3 regions of the Agrobacterium sp. CG674 genome follow, and region 3 is predicted to be linked to each of the others. Evidence: predicted binding sites of a transcription regulator. Region 3 holds the regulator's gene; each other region holds the start of a gene.

Region 1 (9,842 bases), on a different contig from region 3:
CACGGGCCACGGCGTCGGCTCTTATCTTTCCGTGCATGAGGGGCCGCAGCGCATTTCCCGCGTTTCCCAGCAGGAGCTTCTGCCCGGCATGATCCTTTCGAACGAGCCTGGGTATTACCGCCCCGGCGCATTCGGAATTCGTATTGAAAACCTCGTCCATGTGCGGCCCGCAGAGGCGATCGAGGGTGGCGAGTTGCCGATGCTGTCGTTCGAGACGCTGACCTGGTGCCCGGTCGACCGCCGCCTGATCATCGTTTCACTTCTGACCGAGGAAGAGCTGGACTGGCTGAATGCCTACCATGCGCAGGTGCGGGAGAAGCTGACGCCGCTGATTGAGGATGCGGACGTGCAGCAATGGCTTGATGCCGCCACGCAGCCGCTTACACGATAGCGAAGTAGCGCAGAGCCACGACAAGCGCCCAGCCTGATACCAGCATGATCAGGCCGGGACAGCGCAGGCAGACGATTAGTGCCAGAACCATGCCGACCTTAACGTCGTATCCGCCTTCGAAAAAGGCGGGTGCGACGAGCGTGGTGAGTACGGCGACGGGAACGGCGTTGAGACCGGCCTCTACGCGGGGAGGGATGGTCTTCATCCGTACCATCAGCACATAACCGCCGATGCGGGTGAGATATGTCGCGACAGCACCGGCAACGATGATGAGTAATGTCTGGGGATCAAAGAGGCCGTTCATTATACGGTTTCCTCGCTGTCGGCACTGGCTTGCGGCGCAGATGGTGCTGGCGGCAGTATGATCGCAAGCAGGATTCCGGTCATGGCACCTATGCTGACATGCCACGGCGAGCCGACGAAATGATAGGCAGCGGTGGCGCCGACGGCACTGGCCAGCATGACGGGGAAAAAGTTGGTGCGAGTGCGAAAACCCATCACCATTCCCATGAAATAGATTGGCAGCAGGACATCGAAGCCCACCGCTTTGGGATCTCCTATCAGGTTGCCCAGCGACGCACCAAGAATGGTGGAGAGCATCCAGCCGACATAGACGACCGTCGCGTACCCCATGTACCAAGAAAAATCGACCTTGCCGTAAATTTCCTTCTGGCGCACGGATTCGGCAAATTGCGGATCGACCATGAAGAAAAAGCCAATTGCCTTTCGACCAAGCGACCATTCAGGCACGATGCGCACCATGGCTGCGGAGTAAAGCACATGGCGGAAGTTGACGGCGAAGATGGACAGAATCACGAGCCAGGCCGGGAGATTCTGATTGAAAAGCTCGATACCGACCAGCTGGCTAGCGCCGGCATACATGGCGCCGCTCATCAAAATCGCCTCGGCGACCGTCAAGCCGTTATCAATCGCCACTGCACCGAAGAGGGCGCCGAATGGCAATATGGACAGGGTGACGGGGAGGCCGCGCTTGAGACCGGTTTGAAAGATGTGCGCCGACATATGTTAGAAGCTCCGAATTTTTACTGCTCCTAGCGTCCTCTGGCACTTCTGACAAACGAATTGCTGGAATAGATCAGATTGATTTCATTGAAGTATCGATTACGTTTGCAGCAACCGAAGGAGCCCGTGATGAAAGACCTGAAGCTTGAAAAGCAGCAAAAGGCCGATATGGTCAAGGCGCTGCGTGGGTTTCTCACCGACGAACTTGACGTGGATATTGGTGCGCTTCAGGTCGATATGCTGGTGGACCATCTCGCCGAGGTCATTGGTCCTGTGTTCTACAACAAGGGCCTGCGCGACGCGCATGAGGCGGTGCTGCAGCGCATGGAGTATGCCGCAGCCGATATCGACTTGCTGGAGCGGACGGTGCCGCGAGGGTGAGGCACGAGATCAGTTGCCTAGGATATCGCTGCTGTTGACGACAGCGACGCCCTTGGCCCTCATCGCGGCCACGGCCTTTCGAATGCCTTCGGGATCGATCCCGCGGCTGGCATCTTCGATGAAGCGCACCTTGACATCAGGCAGCATTTCCAGCGCATCCTGCACCGAAAAGCAGACGCAATAGTCCGTTGCAATTCCGCAGATATCGAGCACCTCAACGCCCTGCCGTTCCAGATAATCCGCAAGGCCTGTTGTTGCCAGCTGGTCATTGTCGCGGAAGGCGGAGTAGCTGTCGACGGCGGGATTTTCACCCTTCTGCTGGACGTAATCGAAGGCATCGGTGTTGAGATCCGGGTGGAATTCGGCGTCCACGGTGCCCTGGACACAATGATCGGGCCAGAGGACCTGAGGTTTGCCGGAAAGCTCGCCCATCTCAAAAGCGTGTTTGCCTGGATGCTGAGAGGCGAAAGAGCCGTGATTGGCCGGATGCCAATCCTGCGAGGCGACGATGAGATCATAACCGCCGTTGGCGATGAGCGCATTGGCAATGGGCACGATCGCATCGCCATCCGCCACGGCCAGATTTCCGCCCGGGCAGAAGCCATTCTGGATATCGACCAACAATAGCGCTTTCATATCGTGTCCTCCGAGATGGAGCGTGGAAGATGCCAAGCGAACCGACGCGGTGCAAGCCTAAACATGAGCGCTGTTGATATTGATCATGGCGTGATTTCGAGACGCCGCAATTATAGCCAAATCCGCAGATAGCCGAAGCATTATCGATGAGCGAATCGGTTGCCGTGCCCATCGAAATCAAGGCGATAGGTTATCTGGCCGCAGCCACCGAATTTGGTGTGGTAAGCCGGTACTCGCTGCCTCGAATATACGCATTCAAGCTTCACAGACTTCAGTTTCAGGGGATTTGTAAAGACTTTGGTTACCATAATTCGGCATGCTCAAAACCTGTTCACCATGAAGTGGGTGCCCGCTGCACCTGTTCTTCATGGCCCTAACCCGATGGCCGGTGTTGTCCGGTCTTGCGTATGGTTTGAGTAAAGTGTATCATGGCGTCATTTTCCGTGGCCTGTAACGATGCGCGCGTTGGCAGCGCTTTCCCCAAGAAACGCAAGTCCGTTGGCCTGGGCAAGTTCTCGGCTCTGCTGGGCGGCGGTTTGCTGGCAAGCGTTTGCGCCGTCACTGCCTTTGCATCTCTTCACGGCATGGCGCAGGCCTCCCACGGGGTGCAGCGCTTCGACAAGATGCTGGTGTCAGGTCTGGAGCGCACGACGCTCGACGTGGTCGAGCGCAATGTTCACATTCGCAAATTCTCCCGCCTTGCGGCAACCGGCCATGGCAGCCAAAAGGCTGTGCGTCTGGCCGCCGAACACCACATTGGCGCCAAGGCTTTTGCCGACCGCTACGGCGCGACCGTTGCGATGAACGCGCATGCACAGGCCACCGCGCAGGCTCTTGCCGCGCTAAAACCATCCGCCATCGTCGATTCGGCGCTGGGACGCACGGCAGATGCGCCCGAACTCGCCATGCTGGAAACGCAGGCGAAGGAGCATCCGGCATTTGAAGTGGCGCTTGGCAGGCCGCAAGCCACTGCCGATGCAGAGATCGATCTGCTGCCGGAAACCGTTCCGCTGCCGAGCTTCCGCCCCGAAATTGCGCGCGCTGCAGATGTGGAACCGACACCGCGTCCGGCCAGATCCTCATCCGTAGACAATCAGCTTGTCGCTCCCGCTTCCGTTCCGACACCTGCGCCAAAAAGCCCGCCAACCAACACGATGGTGGCCTTTGCGCGGCCTGATAATCCGATGCGCGAAACCAAGATGGATGCGGTTCCATGGCCTGATCGCGGCAATGGCACGGCGATCTATGATATTTCCGCAGGCGTAGTCCATCTGCCCAGCGGCGAGAAGCTGGAAGCGCATTCCGGCATCGGCAAGATGCGCGACAACCCGGATTTCGTGCATGTGAAGATGCGTGGCTCCACGCCGCCTTCCAGCTACCGGCTGACGATGCGCGAAGCGCCGTTTCATGGCGTCGAGGCCATTCGCCTGACGCCGGAAAGCGGCGTCAACCCGCATGGCCGTGACGGACTTCTGGCGCATACCTACATGCTGGCACGGCGCGGCGAGTCCAATGGCTGCGTTGTGTTCAAGGATTACAATCGTTTCCTGGCAGCTTTCAAGCGCGGCGAGGTCAAGCGGATCGTGGTCGTGCCGAAACTTTCCGGGCGCGCTGCCATGACGGCGAGCGGTGCTTCGAAGAGCAACAGCAAGACGCTTTTCGGTATGTTCTCGAGCCGTGGCACCGATAGCTGATCTGATTAACGCTTTCGTTGCGTCAACGCCATTCCGCACAGGATGAGAAAGACACCTGCGGCGCTGGCCCATAGTTTCGGTGGGTGTTCGCTGAAAAGATCCAGCACCACGCTCGACACCATCTGGCCGCTGATGACGAGAAGCGCGGTGTTGACCGCACCGATGCGTGGAATGAGCCAGCTTCCCGAAGCGATGAAGATGACGCCGATGGGGCCGCCGATGAAGGCGTACCATGGGGCATCGGCTGCGCCTTCCGGCCACAGGCCGCCCAGCGCAAGGCCGAGTGCCGTCAGCACGATAAAACCGACAATGTGGTTCCAGAAGGATGCGATGAGAGGCGAGTTGGAGAGGCTCAGCCGTCCGTTGATCTGGCGGCTGAGCGCCACGAAGACACCGCCCGCAAAGGCCATGGAAACCCAGAGGATCATGGTGCTCTCCCCACGAGTGTAATCAAGGCGCTACCGCCCAGAATGAGGGCGACTGCACAAAGACCGATTGCGTCCGGCCGACGTTTGGGCAGCCCGAACATTCCCCAAAAATCCGCGATCAGACTGAAGATGACCTGGCCGGCAAGGCCAAGAGCGATTGTACCTGAAAGGGCAAGCGGCGAATTGACCGCCGTGGAGGTCAGCATGACGATGGCTGCGCCAAAGACGCCGCCGAAATAGGCCCAGATCGGTGCCTTGGGCCGAACCGGCGTTTCGCCAACGGTCTTTTTCGAGAGGATGGCAATGTAAATCAGCGCCGCTACCGTGCCGGTGCCGTGGGCCGTCCAGGATGAAAACAGCGCGTTGCCATAATGGGCAAGCATGCCGTTGAAATGAACCATGAGGGTCAAGAGGCATCCGCTGGCAAAGGCGGCTGCGATGTGGAGCGGGTTGAGGCGGGAAGGTGTGTCGCTGGTCATGATGCGCCGAATGCTGAGGAGATGGGCGAAGCTTAGCCGATATGGGTTTGAAGCGGAAATGATTTTCCTTGATGTATGACCTCAGATGCTGTGAACGAATTTTCGCTGGAACGAATACGCGTCTCGATCGTTATCGCGGCATGAAAAAAACGACCCGCAAGCCTCTGAACCGCATGACGGTTTTCGTCATCTCCATCTTCGCTCTGGCCATCGTCGTGGCCGCCGTTTACCTGATCGGCTTTACCCCCGGCGAAACACCAGTCGCGCAATAATCTGTTTTGAATAGTTAAAAACCGCGCTCTGCATGTCTGCAAGCGCGGCTTTTGCGTGTTCGCTGGTTAGGCCTGAGCCAGATCAGGCAGGCTTTTCTGCCCGTTCGACAAAACCATCCAGCACGCGTTTCTGTCCGGCGCGATCAAAGTCGATGGTGAGTTTGTTGCCTTCGACGTTTGCGACATTGCCGTTGCCGAATTTCAGATGGAAAACGCGGTCGCCAACGAAGAATTTCGATGGCGTATCGGCCACCGATTTGGCGACGAGTTCACCATCGATCGTGCGCGTTTTTGGGCCGCTTTCGCCATAGCCGATGCGCTCGACAGCGTGGCCGGAGCGGCTGCCCCAATTGTCACGCGTCGCATCCGACTTGTTGGCCTGCGCCCGCTTCCATCCCGGTGTGGAATAGGTGTTGGTGAAGGGATCGGCAGAATCAAAGCGAGACTGGCCGTAACCGCCGCGCCCGCCATAGCCGCCGTAATTGCTATCGGACGCCGAGACTTCGACGTGGTTGGGCGGCAATTCTTCCAGAAAACGCGAGGGGATCGTGGCTTGCCACAGACCGTGGATGCGACGGTTGGAAACGAACCAGATGTGGCAACGGCGCTTGGCACGGGTAATACCGACATAGGCCAGTCGACGCTCTTCTTCGAGGCCTGAGCGCCCACCTTCATCGAGGGAACGCTGGTGCGGAAACAGCCCTTCTTCCCAGCCGGGGAGGAAGACTGTTTCGAATTCCAGACCCTTGGCGGAATGCAGCGTCATGATCGAGACGGCGTCCAGCTCCGCGTTCTTTTCGGTGTCCATGACCAGTGCCACATGCTCAAGGAAGCTACGCATGCTCTCATAGGCTTCCATGGAGCGGATCAGTTCCTTCAGATTTTCCAACCGGCCGGGGCCTTCAGCGGTCTTATCCGCCTGCCACATGGCGGTGTAGCCGCTCTCATCGAGGATCTGTTCGGCCAGCACCGTGTGCTCGGTGTTTTCCAGCAGGGTCTGCCAGCGGCGGAAATCCTGCACGACATCAAACAGCGCCTTGCGCGCCTTGGGCTTCAGCTCATCCGTCTCGATAATGTCAGCCGCTGCCGCCAGCATGGGAATGTCGCGAGCGCGGGCATAATCATGCAGGTTGCGAACGGTCGTATCGCCAAGGCCACGCTTCGGCGTATTGATGATGCGCTCGAAAGCCAGATCGTCTGCAGACTGGCAGACGAGACGGAAATAGGCCAGCGCATCGCGGATTTCGAGGCGCTCATAAAAGCGTGGACCACCGATGACGCGGTAGTTGAGGCCAAGGGTCACAAACCGGTCTTCGAACTCACGCATCTGGAAGGATGCGCGCACCAGAATGGCCATGTTGTTCAGCGGGTGCTTGGTGCGCTGGAGCTGTTCGATCTCCTCGCCAACGGCGCGGGCTTCCTCTTCCGAATCCCAGGCCGCGTGAACAACGACCTTTTCATCGTCGGGTTCGCTGCGGTCTGTAAACAGCGTCTTGCCGAGGCGGCCTTCATTATGCGCGATCAGGTGACCGGCCGCGCCAAGAATATGTTCGGTCGAGCGGTAGTTGCGCTCCAGCTTGATGACCTTTGCGCCGGGAAAATCCTTGTCGAAGCGCAGGATATTGTCCACCTCGGCACCGCGCCAGCCATAGATCGACTGGTCATCATCGCCCACGCAGCAGACATTTTGCGGCTCGCCCTTGGGGCGCTGTGCCAACAGCCTCAGCCACATATATTGGCAGGTGTTGGTGTCCTGATACTCGTCCACCAGAATATAACGAAACTTGCTGTGGTATTCTTTTAGAATGTCCGGGTGGTTGCGGAAAATAGTGATGGGGTGCAGCAACAGATCCCCGAAGTCACAGGCATTCAGCGTTTTCAGACGTGCCTGATAGGCGGCATAGAGCTCACGGCCTTTGCCGTTTGCAAAGGCGCGGCTGTCGCCTTCGGGGATATCGGGCGGTGTCAGGCCCTTGTTCTTCCAGCCATCGATCATGCCGGCGAACTGCTTGGCGGGCCAGCGCTTGTCATCAAGACCTTCGGCCTGAATGAGCTGCTTCAAGAGCCGCACCACGTCGTCGGTATCGAGAATGGTGAAATCGGATTTCAGGCCCATCATTTCCGCATGTCGGCGCAGAAGCTTGACGCCGATGGAGTGGAATGTGCCAAGCCAAGGCATGCCTTCGACCGCGCCACCGACGAGAACGCCGATACGTTCCTTCATCTCGCGCGCGGCCTTGTTGGTAAAGGTCACGGCCAGAATCTGGCTCGGATAAACGCGGCCCGTTGCCAGAATATGGGCAATGCGTGTCGTCAACACGCGGGTCTTGCCTGTGCCGGCGCCCGCCAGAACCAGAACGGGGCCTTCCAACGTCTCCACGGCTTCGCGCTGTTCCGGGTTGAGGCCTGCCAGATAATCGGGCGCAGCACGGCCCTGATCGCGTGCTGCCATGGCACGCGCCGCGATGCCCAAACCGCCCGGCGCTGGAGGAGCGGCGGGCTGGCGGCGTGGCTCGGAAGGTTCCTCATCGAAGAACGGCATATCGTCGAAACTGTTGCTCATGCGGCCCAATGTAGTGATTCGGGGCGGAAAGGCCAGAACCATGTTCTGCTTTTATTCCTCTTTCAACCGCCGAAAGGCCTGTTTCGGGGGATTTTGACACCAGGGGGCAGGCGCCACAGCAGCTGCCATGGCAAACTGTGGTTTTTTAAAAGCGTTGTAAATTACCATTATGTAAGAAACGGATTTGTGCGTTGCGTTGTTCATGGTGAGCAAGGATACTGCTGCGAATACAAGGCGTCCGCACTAAAACCAGATGCGGAGACAGTCGAAATCAATTCGGAGACGTGTATGCGGGTTTGGAAGCAGCTTGGTGTCGGTCTGGCCGTCGTGGGTGCGGGGTTCTGTCTTTGGGCCTATAATTCGCCAGACGGCAAAGTTTTGCTGGCCAAGGTTGGACTTGCAAGCCCGGAAAAGCCTGCTGCAGAGGCCGGTGGCAGCACGGCAGCCGCTGGTGGTGGGCAGCGCGGGCAGGGCGGTGGAAGAGGCAACACCGCAACGCTTGTCGCACTCGCACCCGTCAAGTCCGGAACCGTGAATGACCGCCTGAATGCGATTGGCAACGGTGAGGCTATCCAGTCTGTCGTCGTCACGCCGCAGGCTTCGGGGCTGATTTCTGAAATTCTCGTATCTTCAGGGCAAAGCGTCAAAAAGGGCGATGTGCTGGCGCGGCTGGATGATGACGAGCAAGTCATCGAGCGTGAAAAGGCACAGGTCGCGCTGCGCAGCGCCGTCGAGAAGTCCACATCCTATGCGAATTTGCGCTCGGTTGCGCGGCTTGATGTGCTGGATGCGCAGATTGCCGAGGAAGCGGCAAAGCTTGCGCTGAGCACAGCCGAACTCAATCTGAAACGGCGCAATATTGTTGCCCCTATCGATGGCATCGCTGGGATCGTTGCGATCAACATCGGCGATAACGCAACGACGCAGACCAGTATTGTCAGCATTGATGACCGTTCGAAAATTCTCGTCAACTTCTGGGCGCCGGAGCGTTTTACCACGGCCATTAAGGTTGGCATGCCGGTGGAGGCGACATCGATTTCCCGCCCGGGAGAGAAATTCTCCGGTAAGGTTGAGGCGGTCGATAACCGGGTGGATGAGGCCAGCCGGACGGTGCGTGTGCGCGCTGTCTTTGAGAATGCCAGAGACGATCTGCGCGCTGGCATGTCCTTTGCCGTCACCATGGGCTTCACGGGCGAAAATTATCCCTCTGTCGATCCGCTGGCCGTGCAGTGGGATGCCGAAGGCTCCTATGTCTGGCGCGTGAAGGACGATAAGTCCCATAAGGTTCGCGTTCAGGTCGTTCAGCGCAATCCCGATTCCGTTCTGGTCAAGGCTGACCTTGCGGCGGATGAGCCGATCGTGACGGAAGGCTTGCAGCGTGTGCGCGAAGGCGGCGCCGTGCGAACGGCTGGACAGAAGAAAGCACCGGAGGTCGCTAGCCGATGACAGACCAGACCACGTCAAGTGCAAATGATTCCAAGGCGACGTTTACAGCGCTTTTCGTGCGCCGACCCATTCTGGCAGCCGTGGTGAACACGCTTCTGGTGGTTGCCGGATTGGCGGCCCTTGTTGGCGTCGATGTGCGCGAATTGCCGGATGTCGACCGCCCGGTCATCTCCGTGCGCACGACCTATGACGGCGCATCTCCGCAGACCATCGATCAGGAGGTCACCCAGACCATTGAGGGCGCTGTTGCGCGTGTCAGCGGCGTGAAATCCATTTCTTCGTCATCGCAATTCGGCACAAGCCGCGTGACGATGGAATTCAACGACAGTGTCGATATCGCGGTGGCTTCGAACGATGTGCGCGATGCCATTGGCCGCATTGCCAACCAGATGCCAGATGATGCCGACGAGCCGCAGATTATCAAGGCGGATTCCGACAGCCAGCCCATCATGCGTCTTGCGGTGACCTCCACCAGCCTCAGCATGGAAGACCTGACCAAGCTCGTTGATGATGAAGTCATCGATCGGCT
Region 2 (9,842 bases), 130 kb from region 3:
CACAAAAATGATGACACTGTATCTGACGTTTGAGGCGTTGAATTCCGGTCGCATATCGCTGGACTCCAAAGTGCCAGTTTCTGCCAATGCAGCGAAAGAGCCTCCATCCAAGCTCGGCGTTCGCGCAGGTGGAAGTGTTACGGTTGAGCAGGCAATTCTCGCGCTGGTCACGCGTTCTGCAAACGATATCGCCACAGCACTCGGCGAATATATTGGCGGCAGCGAAGAGCGTTTCGGTCGCATCATGACGGCCAAGGCCCGTGCGCTTGGCATGACACGCACCACATATCGCAATGCCCACGGCCTGCCGAACACGGCACAAATGACTACGGCCCGCGACCAGGCACGCCTTAGCGTTGCCTTGCGTCAGCACTTCCCGCAATATTACGGCTACTTCAACACCCGCACATTCACTTTCGGTAAGCAGGTCATCGGAAACCACAACCGCCTCGTTGGTACCGTTCGTGGCGTTGATGGCATCAAGACCGGCTACACCCGCGCTGCTGGAAGCAACCTTGCAACTTCCGCTCAACTGGATGGACGCTCCATCGTTGCGGTCGTGCTGGGTGGTCGCTCAAGCGCCGCTCGTGATGCGACAATGCGCAAGTTGGTTGCGGAATACCTGCCAAAGGCCTCCCGCTCCGGCACAAGCAACCTGATTGCAGCAACGCCTTCTGCGCCTATTGAAGAGCCCGTTTCTGTCGCAACCGCAAACACAGCGTCCGGCCTTCCAAACGCTGGCCCGCTTCCACAGGCACGCTACGCAGATGAAACACCCGTAACCGCATTCGCACCAGCACCTGCAAATGCAGCCGTTGCAGCCATGGACATGGCAACGCGTGCCAAGACACCTGCCCGCCCAGCTCCACCTGTGGATATGAGACCAGATCGTTCGCTGGTTACGAACTCGACCAAGGTCGACAATATCGTGACTGCCTCGACCACGCCTGTTCCGGCTGTTTCCAGAGATGCAGGCTGGGTCATTCAGATCGGCGCATCTCCAGATGAAGGCTCTGCGCGCAACCTGCTTCAGGCAGCGCAGGATAAGGGCGGCAGCCTGCTTCGTAGCGCAACGCCATTCACCGTGGCCTTCACGAAGGATGGCTCACAGATGTACCGCGCGCGCTTCGGCGGCTTCGATGGCCAGAATGATGCGGTCAATGCATGCAACACATTGAAAAAGAAAGGCATCAGCTGCTGGGCGTCTCTCCAGTAAGCAGCAGATGGTATCAGCGACCGGTGATGTCATGACGAACGAGATTACCGGTTCCACTCCTCGAATTGTATTGAGTAACGAGGGTTTCCAAATGGCAATCAACGAAAACTATTCGGACATTGCGGCAGGCAAAGGCAGACAGCAAAGTCTTTCCGTGCTGCACCCAATCCACGAGGCGGCAATGCGAATTGCCGATCTCGGCCTCAACAAATCGCGTCACAAGACCCGCGATCTTGTTAACCTGCTCCTTTGCCACGGCGCCCGCGCCTGGCGCAGTAACCAGCCGGAAGCAAAGATCCATCTTCATATCATGTCAAAATCTGGCCGCGGTGCGATTCATCTGCGTCTGAGATAAGACCTCCATCACAAACAAAAGCCCTGCGAAACGATGTTTCGCAGGGCTTTCTTGTATCTTATGTCAGAGATGAGTTGCGGCGAGCCCAACCAAAGGCACGCCGCATCTACTTACTTATACGCCTTCGCCATCACCCTCAGGTGCTGCGGCGACTTCGGTCTCAATGCCATCAACCTCAGCCTCGCCATCATCTTCGCCTTCTGGCTCGTTGATGCGTTCGACGGAAACAACCTTCTCATCCTTGGCAGTTGAGAAGATGGTAACGCCCTTGGTCGCGCGGCTGGCGAAGCGAATACCGTTGACGGGCACACGGATCAGCTGCCCTCCATCGGACACAAGCATGATCTGGTCGCTGTCATCAACAGGGAAGGCTGCGACGAGTTCACCGATCTCCGCCGTCTTGGACGTATCGGTGGCACGAATGCCCTTGCCGCCACGGCCCGACGTACGGAAGTCATAGGAAGAAGACCGCTTGCCAAATCCCTTTTCAGAAACCGTCAGAACAAACTGCTCTTTCGACTTCAGGAACTGATAGCGCTCTTCGGTCAGATGACCTTCTTCAGTTACCTCTTCACCAACAAGCGCAATTTCTTCAACATCGGTCTCGCCGGTCAGTGCACGACGCTCAGCAGCGGCACGCTTGAGATAAGCTGCACGCTCCCATGGCTCGGCATTGACATGACTTACGATCGTCATGGAAATGATGCGGTCGCCCTCGCCCATATTGATGCCACGAACGCCAACCGAGTTACGGCCAGCAAAGACGCGAACGTCATCAACAGGGAAGCGGATGCACTGCCCGAGCGCAGTTGTCAGCAGAACGTCGTCGCCAACCACCTCACCAAGCGCATCTGGGCCTGTGCATGTCTCGACGGAGAGGATTTCATCACCCTCTTCATCCAGCTTCATCGCAATCTTACCGTTGCGGTTCACCTGAACGAAGTCAGACAGCTTGTTACGGCGCACTGTTCCACGCGTCGTGGAGAACATAACGTCCAGTGTGTCCCACGTTGTCTCGTCTTCTGGCAACGGCATAATGGTCGTAATGCGCTCGCCAGGCTCCAGCGGCAGCATGTTGATGAGCGCCTTGCCCTTGGACTGTGGTGTGCCAATCGGCAAGCGCCAGACTTTTTCCTTGTACACGATACCGCGTGACGAGAAGAACAGAACAGGCGTGTGCGTATTGGCAACAAACAAGCGGTTGACGAAATCTGCATCACGCGTAGCCATGCCGGACCGGCCTTTGCCACCGCGGCGCTGCGCCTTGTAAGTCGTCAAAGGTACGCGCTTGATGTAACCAAGGTGCGAAACGGTAACGACCATGTCTTCACGGGCGATGAGGTCTTCATCGTCCATGTCAGGGCCACCTTCCACGATGACGCTTCGGCGTGGGGTGCCGAATTCGTCGCGTACCGCCGCAAGCTCGTCCTTGACGATCTGCTGGATACGAATGCGGGAAGACAGAATATCAAGATATTCGCTGATCTCAGCGCCGATCTTGTTCAACTCATCGCTGATTTCATCACGACCCAGCGCAGTCAGGCGGGCAAGACGCAGCTCGAGAATGGCGCGTGCCTGCTCTTCCGACAGGTTGTAGGTCAGATCTTCATTGATGCGGTGGCGCGGATCGTCGATCAGAAGGATCAGGCTTTCAACGTCCGACGCTGGCCAACGGCGCGTCATCAATTGCTCGCGGGCAGTTGCTGGATCAGGCGCCTGACGGATGACGCGAATGACTTCATCGATGTTGGCAACCGCAATAGCCAGACCGACCAGCACATGCGCGCGATCACGGGCCTTGCGCAGAAGATACTTGGTGCGGCGGCTGACGACTTCCTCACGGAAGGACACGAAAGCGCGCAGCATATCCAGAAGCGTCATCTGCTCCGGCTTGCCGCCGTTCAGCGCAACCATGTTGCAACCGAATGAGGTCTGCAAAGGCGTGTAGCGATAAAGCTGGTTCAAAATGACTTCAGCATTGGCATCGCGCTTCAGCTCGACCACAACGCGGTAGCCCTGACGGTCAGATTCGTCACGAAGGTCCGAAATGCCCTCGATGCGCTTGTCCTTGACCAGCTCAGCCATCTTTTCGATCATCGACGACTTGTTCACCTGGAAGGGAACTTCGGTGATGATGATCTGCTCGCGGTCTCCACGCATCGGCTCGATGGTGGCGCGTCCGCGCATGATCACGGAGCCCCGACCGGTCTCATAGGCCGAACGGATTCCGGAGCGGCCGAGAATGAATGCGCCTGTTGGGAAGTCAGGGCCCGGGATGATCTGCATCAATTCTGGCAGTTCGATTTCCGGGTTGTCGATCAGCGCGATAGAACCATCGATGACTTCGGACAAGTTGTGCGGCGGAATGTTGGTGGCCATGCCGACCGCGATGCCGCCCGCGCCGTTGACCAGCAAGTTGGGAAATCTCGCGGGCATGACGACCGGCTCAGACAGTGTGCCGTCATAGTTATCGCGGAAATCGACTGTTTCCTTGTCCAGGTCGTCGAGGATCGAGTGCGCGGCCTTCTGCAAGCGGCACTCGGTGTAGCGTTCAGCCGCTGGCGGATCGCCATCGATGGAGCCGAAGTTGCCCTGGCCGTCGATCAATGGCAGTCGCAGGGACCAATCCTGCGCCATGCGCGCCAAAGCGTCGTAAATCGCCGAGTTGCCATGCGGGTGGTATTTACCCATCACGTCACCGGTGACGCGGGCGCATTTAACGTATTTCTTGTTCCAGTCGATGCCGAGTTCGGACATGCCGTAAAGGATACGGCGATGAACGGGCTTCAGTCCGTCACGAACGTCTGGAAGTGCACGGCTGACGATAACGCTCATGGCGTAATCGAGATACGACCGCTGCATTTCCTCCATGATGGAAATAGGCTCAATACCTGGCGGAAGCTTTCCGCCGCCTGGGGGGCTCTGGTCAGTCAAATCGGATCACATTCTATGTTAAGAATCGGATGGATTTTTATAGCGGAAACAGCGCTAAAGCGCCAATTTCCAGCCGGGTTATGAACAGTCTTTTACGTCATTTGCAAGACGATGCACAGTTTTCTCCCTACCATCAAGGAAATCTCTGTTTAGAGGGTTTTAAACACGCCAAGACTTACCTACCATTGCGACACATCGATCCTGAAACGGGCCACAATCCCGCAATTCAAGGGCGCCAGACGGGGATATCATGGCAAGCACCGAACTTCTCATCAATGCGTTGACGACAATGCTCGTCACGCTGGATCCTCCGGGCCTCGCCCCGGTGTTTCTTGCCCTCACAGTTGGCATGACACGGGCGCAACGCGGTCAGGTGGCTCTCAGAGGCTCGATCATCGCCTTTGCCATCCTTGCGGCATTTGCGCTTTTCGGAGCATCCATTCTGGAGCTTCTGGGCATATCACTCGGTGCCTTCCGCATCTCGGGCGGCTTGCTGCTGTTCTGGATCTCGTTTGAAATGATCTTCGAGAAGCGTCAGGAGCGTAAGGAAAAGACGTCGGAAATGGCTATCACGCTGGACCACATCCAGAACATCGCGGTGTTCCCGCTCGCAATACCCCTAATCGCCGGTCCGGGCGCCATATCAGCCACGGTGTTGATATCCGGCTCCATGCAGACGACCTTCGACAAGATCATCTTCATTCTGCTGCTGGCCTTCAGCATGCTGCTGGTGTTCCTGGCGCTGCTGGCCGCTGACAGGCTGGATCGCTTTCTGGGCAACACAGGACGAGCCATCCTCACCCGCCTGCTCGGCGTGCTTCTGGCTGCCCTCTCGGTTCAGTTCGTGGTGGACGGCGTGAAATCCGTGATAGCGTCCTGACGCCAAGGAAATATCGTCATGCAATGGGCCGGGGCTATCTGCAACGCCGTTGCGTTGACAGCCACCCGTGGGCCTCACTCAATTTGAGGTCGTTAGTCTGAAAAAGCTTGCCGAAACGCCGTTTAACGGTTCATCAGCAAGCCAGACTGCAAATTTGATGGAGGTGGTCCAACGAAGGCCGCCCACCTTTAATCTGCACGCTTGGCCTTCAAAATCCGCTTCCACACTGTGCCGCCCAAATAGCGGTTGAACACGAGGAAGTAAGCAACCAACAGAGCCATCATGATTACCGCAGGCATGCCCTGCAGGCTGAACCCGTTTTCTGTGCGTCCACCAAAGACGAGCGCGACGAGATAGCCGAAAAGCCAGAACGCCGTGAAAAAATCCAGTATGGCAGCAAGGACGATCCGCCAGGTTGAGGGCTGGCGGTTCGGATTGATCGGATCAGTCATTAGTCCCCCAATAATCGTTCAGACATCAAAATGGGATGTCATCGTCCATATCGTTGTTGAAGTTGCCAGCCGGCTGGCCACCACGAGACGAACCGCCGCGAGAGGGAGAGGATGATGGCATATCGTTGCCACCGCCGTAGTTTCCGCCGCCGCCGAAATCGTCTCCGCCACGGCTTCCACCACCGCCGCCTTCACCGCGACCGTCCAGCATCGTCAATGTCGAGTTGAAGCCCTGCAGAACGATTTCCGTCGAATAGCGGTCGTTACCGGTCTGGTCCTGCCATTTGCGGGTCTGAAGCGCACCTTCGATGTAAAGCTTGGCGCCCTTTTTCACATACTGCTCAATGACCTTGCAAAGACCTTCGTTGAACACGACGACAGTGTGCCATTCAGTCTTTTCTTTGCGCTCACCGGAGTTGCGATCGCGCCAGCTTTCGGACGTCGCAATGCGCAAATTCGCAATAGGGCGACCGTCCTGCGTGCGGCGAATTTCAGGATCAGCACCGACGTTCCCGAGCAAAATTACCTTGTTTACGCTGCCAGCCATCTTCTCATCCTGTCTGCCAACCCTCATGGTCAGCATTTATCCTGTTCAAAATTTAAACGCACCATAGACCATCGTTTAGGCCCGTGGGCATTGGATGGAACAACAATCCACAAGGAATGTTCTCTCACCTGTGAAACCCTTGCCAATCGTTCTTATTTTGTTCTATTAAGGCAGATCAATCGAGTCAAGTGGACGGAAAAGCGTATCTGAAAAGCTTAACATACCTCGACACGCCGTCTGCCATCATTACATAAGAACCGACGCCTCCCAACGAGTATTCCGAGCCTTCTCATGAGTGAATTAAAGACGATTTCGATCCGTGGTGCCCGCGAGCATAATCTCAAGGGCATAGACCTCGATTTGCCGCGCAACAAGCTGATCGTCATGACCGGCCTTTCGGGCTCTGGAAAATCCTCGCTTGCTTTCGATACGATCTATGCCGAAGGGCAGCGTCGTTATGTCGAAAGCCTATCTGCCTATGCGCGGCAATTTCTGGAAATGATGCAGAAGCCGGATGTGGATCAGATCGAGGGTCTCTCCCCGGCCATTTCCATTGAGCAGAAGACGACATCGCGCAACCCGCGCTCGACTGTTGGCACTGTCACTGAGATTTACGACTATATGCGCCTTCTGTTTGCGCGCGTTGGCGTTCCCTATTCTCCCGCAACCGGTCTGCCAATCGAAAGCCAGACAGTCAGCCAAATGGTTGACCGCGTCCTCGCATTCGAAGAAGGCACGCGTCTCTATATCCTCGCTCCCATCATTCGCGGACGTAAAGGGGAGTACAAGAAAGAGCTGGCGGACCTGATGAAAAAGGGTTTCCAGCGCGTAAAGGTCGATGGTCAGTTCTACGAGATTGCTGACGTCCCTGCCCTCGATAAGAAATACAAGCACGATATCGACGTGGTGGTGGACCGTGCCGTGGTTCGCCCCGATATGGCATCGCGTCTTGCAGACAGCATCGAGACATGCCTGAAACTCGCCGATGGATTGGCTGTCGCCGAATTCGCCGACAAGCCCCTCCCCCCTGAGGAAACCTCGGCCGGCGGCTCAGCCAACAAGTCGCTCAACGAAACCCACGAGCGCGTGCTATTTTCGGAAAAATTTGCCTGCCCCGTATCGGGTTTCACAATACCGGAAATCGAACCGCGCCTCTTCTCGTTCAACAATCCCTTCGGTGCCTGCCCAACTTGCGATGGCTTGGGCTCGCAACAGAAGGTGGACGTTGCGCTGATCGTGCCCGAACCCGAGCGCACTCTGAAGGATGGCGCTGTCGCACCTTGGGCAAAATCATCGTCGCCCTATTATAATCAGACGCTTGAAGCGCTTGGAAAAGCCTTTGGTTTCAAGCTTTCGAGCCGTTGGAACCAACTGACCGATGCTGCCAAGAAAGCCATTTTGCAGGGCACCGACGACAAGATCGAATTCGAGTATCAGGATGGTGCCCGCTCCTACAAGACCGTGAAGAATTTCGAGGGCATCGTGCCCAATCTCGAGCGTCGCTGGAAGGAAACGGATAGTGCCTGGGCCCGTGAGGAAATCGAGCGCTATATGTCGGCGGCTCCCTGCCCTGCCTGCGCAGGTTACCGCCTCAAGCCCGAGGCATTGGCCGTGAAGATCAACAAGATGCACATCGGCCAGGTTACGCAGATGTCGATCAAGCTGGCGCGCGACTGGTTTGAGGTTTTGCCCGAATCTCTCAACGCCAAGCAGAACGAGATCGCCGTCCGCATTCTCAAGGAAATCCGCGAGCGTCTGCGCTTCCTCAACGATGTGGGTCTGGATTATCTCAGCCTGTCGCGAAATTCAGGCACGCTCTCCGGTGGCGAAAGCCAGCGTATCCGGCTTGCTTCGCAGATTGGTTCAGGTTTGACGGGCGTTCTCTATGTGCTCGACGAGCCATCGATTGGCTTGCACCAGCGTGACAATGCCCGCCTTCTCGAAACGCTGAAGCACCTTCGTGATATCGGCAACACCGTCATTGTCGTGGAGCATGACGAAGACGCGATCATGACCGCAGACTATGTGGTCGATATCGGCCCCGCAGCTGGCATCCATGGCGGTGAGGTGATCGCCGAGGGAACGCCGCAACAGGTGATGGACAATCCGAAATCACTGACGGGCAAATACCTCTCCGGCGAGTTGGGTGTGGCAGTTCCTGCGGAACGTCGCAAACCCAAGAAGGGTAAGGAGATCAAGGTTGTTGGCGCACGGGGCAACAACCTGAAGAACGTCACTGCGTCGGTTCCCCTCGGTGTCTTCACAGCGGTGACAGGTGTTTCCGGTGGCGGCAAATCGACGTTCCTGATTGAAACGCTCTATAAGGCCGCTGCCCGTCGGGTTATGGGCGCGCGCGAAATACCGGCGGACCATGACCGGATCGATGGGTTCGAGTTCATCGACAAGGTCATCGATATCGACCAGTCGCCCATCGGTCGGACGCCGCGCTCCAACCCGGCCACCTATACCGGTGCCTTTACGCCGATCCGGGACTGGTTCTCAGGCCTGCCAGAAGCGAAGGCCCGCGGTTATGCGCCCGGTCGCTTTTCCTTCAACGTCAAGGGCGGTCGCTGCGAAGCATGCCAGGGTGATGGCGTGATCAAGATCGAGATGCACTTCCTGCCGGATGTCTATGTCACCTGCGATGTATGTCACGGAAAGCGCTACAACCGCGAAACACTCGATGTAACATTCAAGGGCAAGTCCATCGCAGACGTGTTGGATATGACGGTCGAAGAGGGAGTCGAATTCTTTGCAGCAGTACCTGCTGTACGGGACAAGTTGCAATCGCTCTTTGAGGTCGGCCTTGGCTATATCAAAGTCGGCCAGCAGGCGAACACGCTTTCAGGCGGCGAGGCCCAGCGCGTGAAGCTTGCGAAGGAATTGTCGAAGCGCTCCACAGGTCGCACGCTCTATATCCTCGATGAGCCGACGACGGGTCTGCATTTCCACGACGTGGAAAAGCTCCTGGAAATGCTGCATGAACTGGTCAATCAGGGCAACTCCGTCGTCGTGATCGAGCACAATCTTGAAGTCATCAAGACGGCGGACTGGGTTATCGATATCGGCCCAGAAGGCGGCACTGGCGGTGGCGAGGTCGTTGCTGCGGGCACGCCGGAGCAGATCGTCAAGGAAAAGCGCTCCTATACCGGGCACTTCCTGAAAGAACTGCTGGAACGCCGTCCAGAGAAGAAAATACAAGCGGCCGAGTGATCAGGCTACCGAGGGCATAGGATGAGCAAGACAGGGACGATCCGTACGGGCATTGGCGGCTGGACGTTTGAGCCTTGGGAGGGCAAGTTCTATCCAGACAAGCTGGTCAAACGGCGACAGCTGGAACATGCCAGCCGTCATCTGACCGCCATCGAAGTCAACGGCACCTATTATGGCAGTCAAAAACCTGAAACCTTTGCCAAATGGGCATCCGAAGTGCCGGATGGTTTCATATTTTCGCTGAA
Region 3 (9,842 bases):
CCAGCATACCCATTGGGTTTTCGATGTAGCGCTTGAAGGCAGACGCAAGTTCTGCACCCAGCGCACCATCGATGACGCGGTGGTCGAAGGCAAAGGTTGCCGTCATCACCGTACCAACTTCGATCTTGCCGCCACGAACAACCGGCTTCTCTACGCCAGCGCCGATCGACACGATGGATGCCTGCGGCAGGTTGACGATGGACGTGAAGCACGAGACGCCGAACATGCCGAGGTTGGACACGGATGTCGTGCCGCCCTGGTATTCATCCGGCTTCAGCTTCTTGTCACGCGCACGCTTGGCAAGATCCTTGACCTCGTTGGAGATGGCAGACAGGGTTTTTGTCTCGGCCTTGCGAACGATTGGCGTGATCAAACCATCAGGGATCGATACGGCAACGCCAACATCGGCATGCTTGTGCAGAACACGAGCCGTCGATGTCCACGAAGCATTCGCCATCGGAACGTCACGCAGAGCAAGCGCCATGGCCTTGATGATGAAGTCGTTGACGGAAAGCTTGAAGGCCGGAACCTCGCCCTTTTCGGTCTTCTTCACCGGTGCGGACGCATTGATCTCGGCGCGCAGCTTCAGCATCGCATCGAGTTCGCATTCCATCGATACCGTATAGGACGGTACCGTCTGCGTCGATTCCGTAAGGCGCGAGGCGATTGTCTTGCGCATGCCGTCGTGCGGCAGAAGCTCGTAGGAGCCTTCGGCAAACAGCTTGAGCACGCTTTCGTCCGACGCACCCTTGGCAGGCGCAGGAGCCGCAGTACCAGCCGATGGTGCAGCAGCAGGGGCCGCCTTTGCGCCGCCGGAAGCTGCTGCCTTTTCCACGTCTGTCTTCACGATACGGCCATGCGGGCCGGAACCGGAAACAGCAGACAGATCAAGACCGGCATCCTTCGCCAGTCGACGGGCCAGAGGCGAAGCGAAGATACGCTCGCCGCTTTTGGAGACCGGAGCTGGTGTGGAAGGCGCAGGACCCTGGTCAGCAACAGGCTTTTCAGCCTTGGCAGGTACTGCTTCAGCCTTCACGTCCGCGGGTGCATCAGCCTTGGCAGCTTCAGCCTTTGGCGCCTCGGCTTTCGCCTCTGCCTTTGCAGGTGCGGAACCGCCGCCCTTGGCAGCATCGGCCACATCTTCACCTTCGGCGGCGAGAATGGCGATTACGGCATTGACCTTGACCGCTTCGGAACCGGCGGGAACGACGAGCTTGGCAACGATGCCTTCATCCACGGCTTCCACTTCCATGGTCGCCTTGTCTGTTTCGATCTCGGCAATCACGTCGCCAGGACCGACCTTGTCGCCTTCCTTGACGAGCCACTTCGTGAGATTACCCTCTTCCATCGTCGGAGACAGGGCAGGCATTGTGATGTTGATAGGCATGACTAGCCCTCCCCCCAAACGAGATTATACTGTTCCAACTCTTCGGGATGCTCCACGAGCCGGCTGATCTGCGATGGCTCGATTTCGATATATCCCGCAACGTCGTTCAGCCATTCGCTGACGGCACCGATGACACCGATGTTCTCACGCGGAACGCCGACAACAACATCGCCTTCGCCGTCATTGACCACAGCCCAGAAGATAACCCGCTCGAATTGCGGGGCATCCTTGGAACCGAGAACGCGGTGCCAGTTTTCAGTGGCCGGGAGGATCTGTTTGATTTTACTCACACTCTCCCCCTTCACTTGTAGCAGACGGTTTTGACCGCCTCGATAACTTCATCAACGTTCGGCAGAGCAAGCTTTTCAAGGTTCGCAGCGTAAGGCATCGGAACGTCCTTGCCAGCAATCGTCAAGATCGGCGCATCAAGATAATCGAATGCAGCGCGCATGACCTGGTTGGCGATGAAGTCACCGACCGATGACTGCGGGAAGCCTTCTTCCACCGTCACCAAACGACCGGTCTTCTTGACCGATTCGATAACTGTTGGCAGATCCATCGGACGAATTGTACGCAGATCGATGAGTTCGACATCGATACCGAGCTTTTCCAGTTCCGCGATAGCCTTAATGGCGTAGGTCATGCCGATACCGAAGGAAACGATGGTAACGTCCTTGCCCTTGCGGTGAATGCGCGCCTTGCCGATTGGCAGCACGAAATCATCCAGCTTCGGTACTTCGAAGCTCTGACCGTAAAGAATTTCGTTTTCCAAGAAGACGACAGGGTTCGGATCGCGGATCGCAGCCTTGAGCAGACCTTTGGCATCAGCAGCCGAATACGGCATGACAACCTTGAGGCCCGGGATATGGCTGTACCATGCCGCGTAGCACTGCGAGTGCTGTGCGCCAACGCGGGCAGCAGCGCCAGACGGACCACGGAACACCATCGGCGCACCCATCTGACCGCCAGACATGTAGAGCGTCTTGGCAGCAGAGTTGACGATCTGGTCAATGGCCTGCATGGCGAAGTTGAATGTCATGAATTCAACGATCGGGCGCAGACCCGTCATCGCAGCGCCGACGCCGATACCGGCAAAACCGTGCTCGGTGATAGGCGTATCAATCACGCGCTTGGCGCCAAATTCCTGCAACAAGCCCTGAGTGATCTTGTAGGCACCCTGGTATTCGGCAACTTCTTCGCCCATGACGAAGACGTTTTCGTCAGAGCGCATTTCTTCCGCCATCGCATCGCGCAATGCTTCACGCACGGTCTGCGTTACGAATTCGGTGCCCTCTGGAATGTCAGGGTCGGCAGCCACTTCGATCTTCGGTGCGGCAGGAACCTTGGCTGCTTCCTTGGCAGCAGAAGGCTCTTCCGTTGCTTCGCGGGTCTTGCCACCAGCAGCGTCCGAACCGGAGTTGGAAGCCTCGGCCTTTGGCTCTTCCTTCTTGGGAGCGGATGCAGCAGACATATCATCTGCGCTTTCGCCATCCTGAAGCAGCACAGCAATCGCTGTGTTGACCTTGACGCCTTCGGTGCCAGCCTCGATCAGCAGCTTGCCAATCGTGCCTTCATCCACGGCTTCGACTTCCATCGTTGCCTTGTCTGTTTCGATTTCAGCGATCGCGTCGCCAGCAACAACCTTGTCACCCTCTTTCTTGAGCCACTTGGAAAGCGTGCCTTCCTCCATGGTTGGGGAAAGGGCGGGCATGAGAATCTCTATAGGCATGATGTCTCCCTTCCCAAATCAGAGCAGAATATCGGTGTAGAGCTCGGATACATCCGGCTCCGGATCGTTCTGGGCGAACTCCGCGCTGTCGGCAACGATGTCACGAACATCCTTGTCGATTGCCTTGAGTTCATCCTCAGAAGCCCAGCCCTTTTCAAGGAGACGGGCTTTGACCTGCTCGATTGGGTCATGTTCCGCGCGCATTTTCTGCACTTCGTCTTTGGAACGGTATTTCGCCGGGTCGGACATGGAGTGACCACGGTAACGATATGTCAGCATTTCCAGGATGATCGGACCCTTGCCGGAGCGGCAATGTTCCAGCGCCTCATCAGCGGCAGCCTTGACGGCGCGAACATCCATGCCATCAACCTGCATGCCCGGAATACCGAAGCCAACACCACGAAGCGAGTAGTTGGACTGTGCGGTTGCGCGCGCAGTCGATGTACCCATGGCGTAGTGGTTGTTCTCGACGATGTAAATGATCGGCAATTTCCAGAGAGCAGCCATGTTGAAGCTCTCATAGACCTGGCCCTGGTTGGCCGCGCCATCGCCGAAATAGGCGACGGACACACTGTCATTGCCGCGATACTTGTTCGCAAAGGCCAGACCGGTTCCGAGCGAAACCTGCGCGCCGACGATGCCGTGTCCGCCGTAGAAATGCTTTTCCTTGGAGAACATGTGCATGGAGCCGCCCTTGCCCTTTGACAAGCCGCCGCTGCGTCCGGTCAACTCAGCCATGACGCCACGTGCGCTCATGCCAGCAGCCAGCATGTGGCCGTGGTCACGATAGGCGGTGATAACCTGATCACCTTCCTTCTGCGACATGTTCATGCCCACAACGACAGCTTCCTGCCCGATGTAGAGGTGACAGAAGCCGCCGATGAAGCCCATGCCGTAAAGCTGGCCGGCCTTTTCCTCGAATCGACGGATCAACAGCATCTCGCGATACGCGTGGAGCTCTTCATCTTTGCCGAACTCCGGCGTGTTCTGGCCGGTAAATTCCTTAGCGGCTGTCTTTGCCGTGGTCTTGCGGCCGGATACGGTCGCGTTTTTTCGCGGCGCCATACATCCCTCCCTGAGTTGCCATTTAGAATGGTTGGATCGGATCGCACCATATGCAAGAAAACGCGAAGCAGCAATGGCATAAACGCATGGCTCGTATTCGCCCTAAGTGACTGCGAATAAATTAAAAAACGAGATTAACTGAAATTCGGTTAATCAAAAATATGTGTTCATGATGACGATTTCGTCGGCGCGCGACATGTTCAACTGATAGCGCGAGATCTCATCGATCATATCACGCTCCAGCGAGCCATCACTCATCAGCTCAACTTGGCGCTCCAGCGCCGTGCGGGCCTTGGTAAGCTTGGCCAATTCTGCCGAACGGGCGACGCGCTGCCTCTCCAGCTGCTCCGCAGCCTTCAGCCCGAAATCACCATGGATGGAATGATACCCGAAATAGGAGAGAAACGCGACCGTGATTGCCGGAACGACAAGACGGCCAAAACGTCTTTTCTTGTGATGCTTGGTCCACATACTCTGAAACAGCCTTCAAACGCGTTACTGAAGGCATCATAGCGACATATGCTTAACCATCCGTTGACCTTAACGCACGCTCCGACCGCAGCGCACAAAAAAGCCCGGCGTTAACCGGGCTTTTCGTCGTGTCATATCGATATCGAAATCAGCCGCGAAGAATGGAGCGGCCTGCATAGGCGGCCTGTGGGCCGAGCATTTCTTCGATACGGATCAACTGGTTGTACTTGGCCAGACGGTCAGAGCGCGAAAGCGAGCCCGTCTTGATCTGTCCGCAGTTGGTGGCAACCGAAAGATCGGCAATTGTGGAGTCTTCTGTTTCACCAGAGCGGTGAGACATGACAGCCGTGTAGCCAGCCTTGTGTGCAGTTTCAACAGCGTCGAGCGTTTCCGTCAGCGAGCCGATCTGGTTGACCTTGACGAGGATCGAATTGGCGACGCCCATCTTGATGCCGTCACGAAGGCGGGCAGAGTTGGTCACGAACAGATCGTCGCCAACCAGCTGAACTTTCTTGCCGATCTTGTCTGTGAGGTACTTCCAGCCGTCCCAATCGTCTTCGGCCATGCCGTCTTCGATGGAGATGATCGGATACTTACCGGCCAGCTCGGCGAGATAATCCGCCATGGCTTCAGGCTCCAGCGTGCGGCCTTCGCCTTCCATCACGTATTTGCCGTTCTTGAAGAATTCCGTCGAGGCGCAATCGAGAGCAAGCGCCACGTCTTCGCCTGGCTTGTAACCAGCCTTTTCAACGGACTTCATGATGAAATCGAGTGCTTCCGGTGCGCTCTTCAGGCCCGGCGCAAAGCCGCCTTCATCGCCCACATTGGTGTTGAAACCCTGCGCAGACAGTTCCTTCTTCAGAACGTGGAAGATTTCAGCGCCGATACGCACCGCGTCACGGATATTTTCCGCGCCGATTGGCATGATCATGAATTCCTGAAAGTCGATTGGGTTATCGGCATGCGCGCCACCGTTGATGATATTCATCATTGGGACCGGCAGCAGATGCGCGTTTGGGCCACCAACGTAACGATAGAGTGGCAGGCCTGTGGTTTCGGCAGCAGCTTTTGCAACAGCCAAGGAAACGCCGAGGATGGCGTTTGCACCGAGGCGCGACTTGTTCGGCGTGCCGTCGAGTTCGATCAGCGTCTGGTCGACATGGATCTGGCTCTCGGCATCGAAACCGCCCAGCGCATCGAAGATTTCCGTGTTGACGGCTTCGACTGCCTTCTCGACGCCCTTACCGAGGTAACGCTTACCGCCATCGCGCAGCTCTACAGCTTCATGTGCGCCGGTGGATGCGCCCGATGGAACCGCTGCGCGGCCGAAGGAGCCGTCTTCAAGATAGACATCTACCTCAACGGTCGGGTTGCCGCGGCTGTCGAGAATTTCGCGTGCGATAATGTCGGTAATGGCTGTCATGATCTCTCCCTTAGGATTGGAACAGTGTTTTTCAGGTGCATGTCTTAAAGCGCATGAGGGAACCTGTGAAGAAGTTTCAGATTCCGGCTTGCGATAAAAACACGTCGCCAGAGCGGCGAGTCGTTTGGTGGTCGTCTTCCGCTGTAGCCGATGCGGAAGAAATTACAATGACAAGCCCCGTCCTGCGCGATGGTTTCCTTCGACGCCTCTCGGCGCCGAACTATCAGGTGGACTTGGTGATATTGTCGAAAGCCAGAAGTTTTTCGAGAAGCTTCGGCATATCTTTCAGGTGAACCATGTTGGGGCCATCGGATGGCGCATTATCAGGGTCTTCATGCGTTTCTATGAAAAGACCGGCAACACCAACTGCCACCGCCGCGCGTGCCAATGTTTCCACGAATTCGCGTTGACCGCCCGTCGAGCCACCCTGCCCGCCCGGCTGCTGAACCGAATGGGTCGCGTCGAATATCACTGGCGCACCGAGCGATGCCATGATTGGCAGTGAGCGCATATCCGACACTAGAGTATTGTAGCCGAAGGATGCACCACGCTCGCACAGCAGCACATTGGAGTTGCCGCTGTCATTTAGCTTGGCCAGCACGTTCTTCATGTCCCAAGGTGCCAGAAACTGGCCCTTCTTTACGTTGATCACTCGGCCGGTCTTTGCAGCAGCCACCAGCAGGTCCGTCTGACGGCTGAGAAATGCCGGAATCTGCAGAATATCTATGACGGGCGCGACAATGGCGCACTGCTCTTCGGTGTGAATGTCCGACAAGACTGGAAATCCGAACTGCGCCTTCAATTCTGCGAAAACTTCAAGCGCCTTGTCGATGCCAATGCCACGCTGGCCCGAAAGCGAGGTGCGGTTGGCCTTGTCGTAGGATGATTTGTAAACCAGACCGATTCCCAGCTTGCCACAGAGTTCGGCCAGCGTTTCGGCAATCATGAAAGCATGGTCGCGGCTTTCCATCTGGCACGGACCGGCAATCAGGGAAAATCGTTCGGTGTTCGAGAAAGAGACCGCTCCAGCGCCCTCGCCGGCAATGACCTTCAGATTGTTCGTCGCACTCATGGTTTTCCCTTGGAACAAATGAAACAGTGCACGGGCATCACGCCCGATCTTAGCAACGCATGTAGCAGTAAGCCGACAGCGAGTCACGGTATAGGAGCGGTATTCGGCGGGATTGTGGGCAACGTTGAAACTCGTTTGTACTTTCACTGAGTTTTAAGGGATTGCAGAACACATATGGAACAGATAGTGTTCGTTCTGTATTTGTTTCCCGAATCTCCGCCTCGAATCGTCAAGGGTCTCTTCATGCTCACGCGCAAACAGCAGGAACTGCTTCTATTCATTCATGAGAGAATGAAAGAGTCCGGCGTGCCACCATCTTTCGATGAAATGAAGGATGCACTCGAGCTTGCCTCCAAGTCAGGCATCCATCGGTTGATCACAGCCTTGGAGGAGCGCGGTTTCATTCGCCGGCTACCAAATAGAGCCCGTGCGCTTGAGGTTATCAAGCTTCCCGAATCATATTCACCCCCAGAAAAGCCACAGCGCGGCTTCACGCCAAGCGTTATTGAAGGCAGTCTGGGCAAAGCTGCAGCGGTCGAACAACGGCCTCAGCCATCATCTTCCAACAGCAGAAACTCCGAATCAGTCAGCGTACCGGTCATGGGACGCATTGCAGCGGGCGTGCCAATCTCCGCCATCCAGAACAACACTCATGATGTGGTCGTGCCGATGGATATGCTGGGTGCAGGCGAGCATTACGCGCTTGAGGTTAAAGGCGATTCGATGATCGAAGCCGGTATATTTGACGGCGATACCGTCATTATCAAGGATACCAGCACCGCAAATCCCGGAGATATCATCGTGGCTCTGGTGGACGAAGAGGAGGCAACGCTCAAGCGCTTCCGTCGCAACGGCGCCTCTATCGCACTGGAAGCTGCGAACCCTGCTTATGAAACCCGCATATTTGGACCGGATAGAGTCAAGATTCAGGGAAAGCTGGTTGGTCTGATCAGGCGTTATCACTGATCAGCTTGGAAAGCTCTGCACGCGCGTTTCATACGGAGTCTTAATTCTGTTGCGCTCGCGGGGCCTCAAGTCACCACGCAGCGACAACAAGGATGAAACTTATTAGCCGGGTATCCATTCCACTGTGATTGTGTGCTTTGTAGCGGATTTCCGTTATAGCGGCAGAGATTTTGCATGGGAATTGGCTGCTGCGTTTAGAATGCCGTTTGTGACCCACATTGATCGCCAAGCTGGTTACGGCCATCAAATAATTTGAATGATGCCATCGCTGTGCATGGCTTTATGCAAGAAATTCTCTGGGTTATTGATAGTCTTCTTCTTTTTGATCGCTGCCTTTCAGGAGCGCTGCTCATGTATCAACTTTTCATCGCCAACAAGAATTACTCGTCTTGGTCACTGCGAATCTGGGTGCTGATGCGCACGCTCGGAATTGAATTTTCTGAGCGATTCATGCGTTTCGATGACAAGGACCATGCATTTTCGGAGTTTTCACCGACATCGAAAGTTCCATGTCTTGTGGATGGCGATCTGACCGTATGGGAATCGCTCGCCATCACCGAATATCTTGCGGAAAAGCATGATGGCGTTTGGGCAGCGGATGCCAAGGCCCGGGCCTGGTCTCGCTCTGCCGCTGCGGAAATGCATGCGGGCTTTTCCACGTTGCGCAACAACCATCCGATGAGCGTTGGTCTTAGAATACGGCCATCTTCCATATCCGAAGCATTGCGGAGAGATATTTCCCGGATCGACGCCTTGTGGCAGCAAGGGCTGGCAGCCCATGGCGGTCCATTCCTGGCCGGGGCCGAATTCACGGCTGTGGATGCGTTTTTCTGCCCGGTTGCGTTTCGGTTCCAGACATATGGAACTGTGCTGTCTGCCGCGTCTAAGAACTATATGGATCACCTCCTATCCCTTCCGGCAATGCGAGAATGGGAACAGGCAGCCCTTCTGGAACCGTGGCGCGATGATGCGCATGAGGCCGAGGCGCGGAATGTGGGGGAATGGCTAGCGGATTTGCGCGCTGTCACGTCGTGACGTGCAGCGGCACGTTCAGAGGTGCGATGGCTATGGGCGGACTGCGAGCAGGTGTTCGATATGGGCCGGAATTACTGTGTTGAAGCTTTTGTCGCGCCAGTCGTAATGACGGTGCACCGTCCATGGCCGATCATCGCTCAGCATGGCAGCTCTTGCTGTCAGGACGGGCTTTGTTGCATCGCCCAGCCATAGCTCCATAGAACCGGTGCGACGCAAGGTTTCCTCAGTGACGAGAATGGCGCCGGAACGGCAGGTGCTGAAGGGAACGCTGCGTGTCGTGACGACAATATTGGCGATATCGCAGGCCAATCCCGCGAATGCACTGTCGAGCACCACCGCAACACTGACGCCGCTTTTGGATTTCGATATGCACCAGCTGTTTTTTCGGCAGGTGAATCCATCTGTTTTGAGAATAACCCGCTGCATTTCCTGCCGTTCTCTCGCTTTGTCTTGGTCCGTCAGCGTTTTGCGGCGTCCGGTTTGCGCGTCATCCCCAGCCTCGTCATCACCATCTGGTGACTTTTCTGCGTCAAGCATGTCAGCTGGAATGTGGCGCTCCGGCAGGGGCAGCGCCCTCGCCCACTGGTCATAGATGAAGCCCGATGCCCGCTGCTTTGTGGTTGCCACGGCATCGTCAGTCAAAAGAGCAACGAGCGACCCATCCTCATAAATCAAAAGGTCCGGTTTGCTGCTC

What was found. The regulator LexA, encoded in region 3, represses DNA repair genes until DNA is damaged. The targets are predictions, from matches to a motif close to TGTTCNNNNTGTGTTCNG.
Region 1: the regulator LexA is predicted to act here: its motif matches at 7,909-7,926, upstream of ACQZ51_RS08530 (ATP-dependent helicase).
Region 2: the regulator LexA is predicted to act here: its motif matches at 6,532-6,549, upstream of uvrA (excinuclease ABC subunit UvrA).

What each region holds. Positions count from the first base shown of each region.
Region 1 covers NZ_JBNWDZ010000002.1:701,649-711,490, forward strand. Annotated here, with positions in the region: gene ACQZ51_RS08485 (aminopeptidase P family protein) at 1-391, shown strand, start outside; gene ACQZ51_RS08490 (AzlD family protein) at 381-695, opposite strand; gene ACQZ51_RS08495 (AzlC family ABC transporter permease) at 695-1,414, opposite strand; gene ACQZ51_RS08500 (DUF2164 domain-containing protein) at 1,544-1,795, shown strand; gene pncA (bifunctional nicotinamidase/pyrazinamidase) at 1,805-2,431, opposite strand; gene ACQZ51_RS08510 (tlde1 domain-containing protein) at 2,860-4,125, shown strand; gene ACQZ51_RS08515 (DMT family transporter) at 4,131-4,553, opposite strand; gene ACQZ51_RS08520 (DMT family transporter) at 4,550-5,032, opposite strand; gene ACQZ51_RS08525 (hypothetical protein) at 5,173-5,304, shown strand; gene ACQZ51_RS08530 (ATP-dependent helicase) at 5,387-7,867, opposite strand; gene ACQZ51_RS08535 (efflux RND transporter periplasmic adaptor subunit) at 8,156-9,313, shown strand; gene ACQZ51_RS08540 (efflux RND transporter permease subunit) at 9,310-9,842, shown strand, end outside.
Region 2 covers NZ_JBNWDZ010000003.1:356,949-366,790, forward strand. Annotated here, with positions in the region: gene ACQZ51_RS10960 (D-alanyl-D-alanine carboxypeptidase) at 1-1,216, shown strand, start outside; gene ACQZ51_RS10965 (hypothetical protein) at 1,308-1,571, shown strand; gene gyrA (DNA gyrase subunit A) at 1,686-4,505, opposite strand; gene ACQZ51_RS10975 (MarC family protein) at 4,756-5,385, shown strand; gene ACQZ51_RS10980 (RDD family protein) at 5,574-5,837, opposite strand; gene ACQZ51_RS10985 (single-stranded DNA-binding protein) at 5,863-6,384, opposite strand; gene uvrA (excinuclease ABC subunit UvrA) at 6,676-9,597, shown strand; gene ACQZ51_RS10995 (DUF72 domain-containing protein) at 9,619-9,842, shown strand, end outside.
Region 3 covers NZ_JBNWDZ010000003.1:230,263-240,104, reverse strand. Annotated here, with positions in the region: gene ACQZ51_RS10345 (pyruvate dehydrogenase complex dihydrolipoamide acetyltransferase) at 1-1,387, opposite strand, end outside; gene ACQZ51_RS10340 (hypothetical protein) at 1,390-1,677, opposite strand; gene ACQZ51_RS10335 (pyruvate dehydrogenase complex E1 component subunit beta) at 1,689-3,116, opposite strand; gene pdhA (pyruvate dehydrogenase (acetyl-transferring) E1 component subunit alpha) at 3,135-4,181, opposite strand; gene ACQZ51_RS10325 (FtsB family cell division protein) at 4,335-4,652, opposite strand; gene eno (phosphopyruvate hydratase) at 4,801-6,075, opposite strand; gene kdsA (3-deoxy-8-phosphooctulonate synthase) at 6,299-7,147, opposite strand; gene lexA (transcriptional repressor LexA) at 7,391-8,113, shown strand; gene ACQZ51_RS10305 (glutathione S-transferase family protein) at 8,465-9,148, shown strand; gene ACQZ51_RS10300 (ComEC/Rec2 family competence protein) at 9,179-9,842, opposite strand, start outside.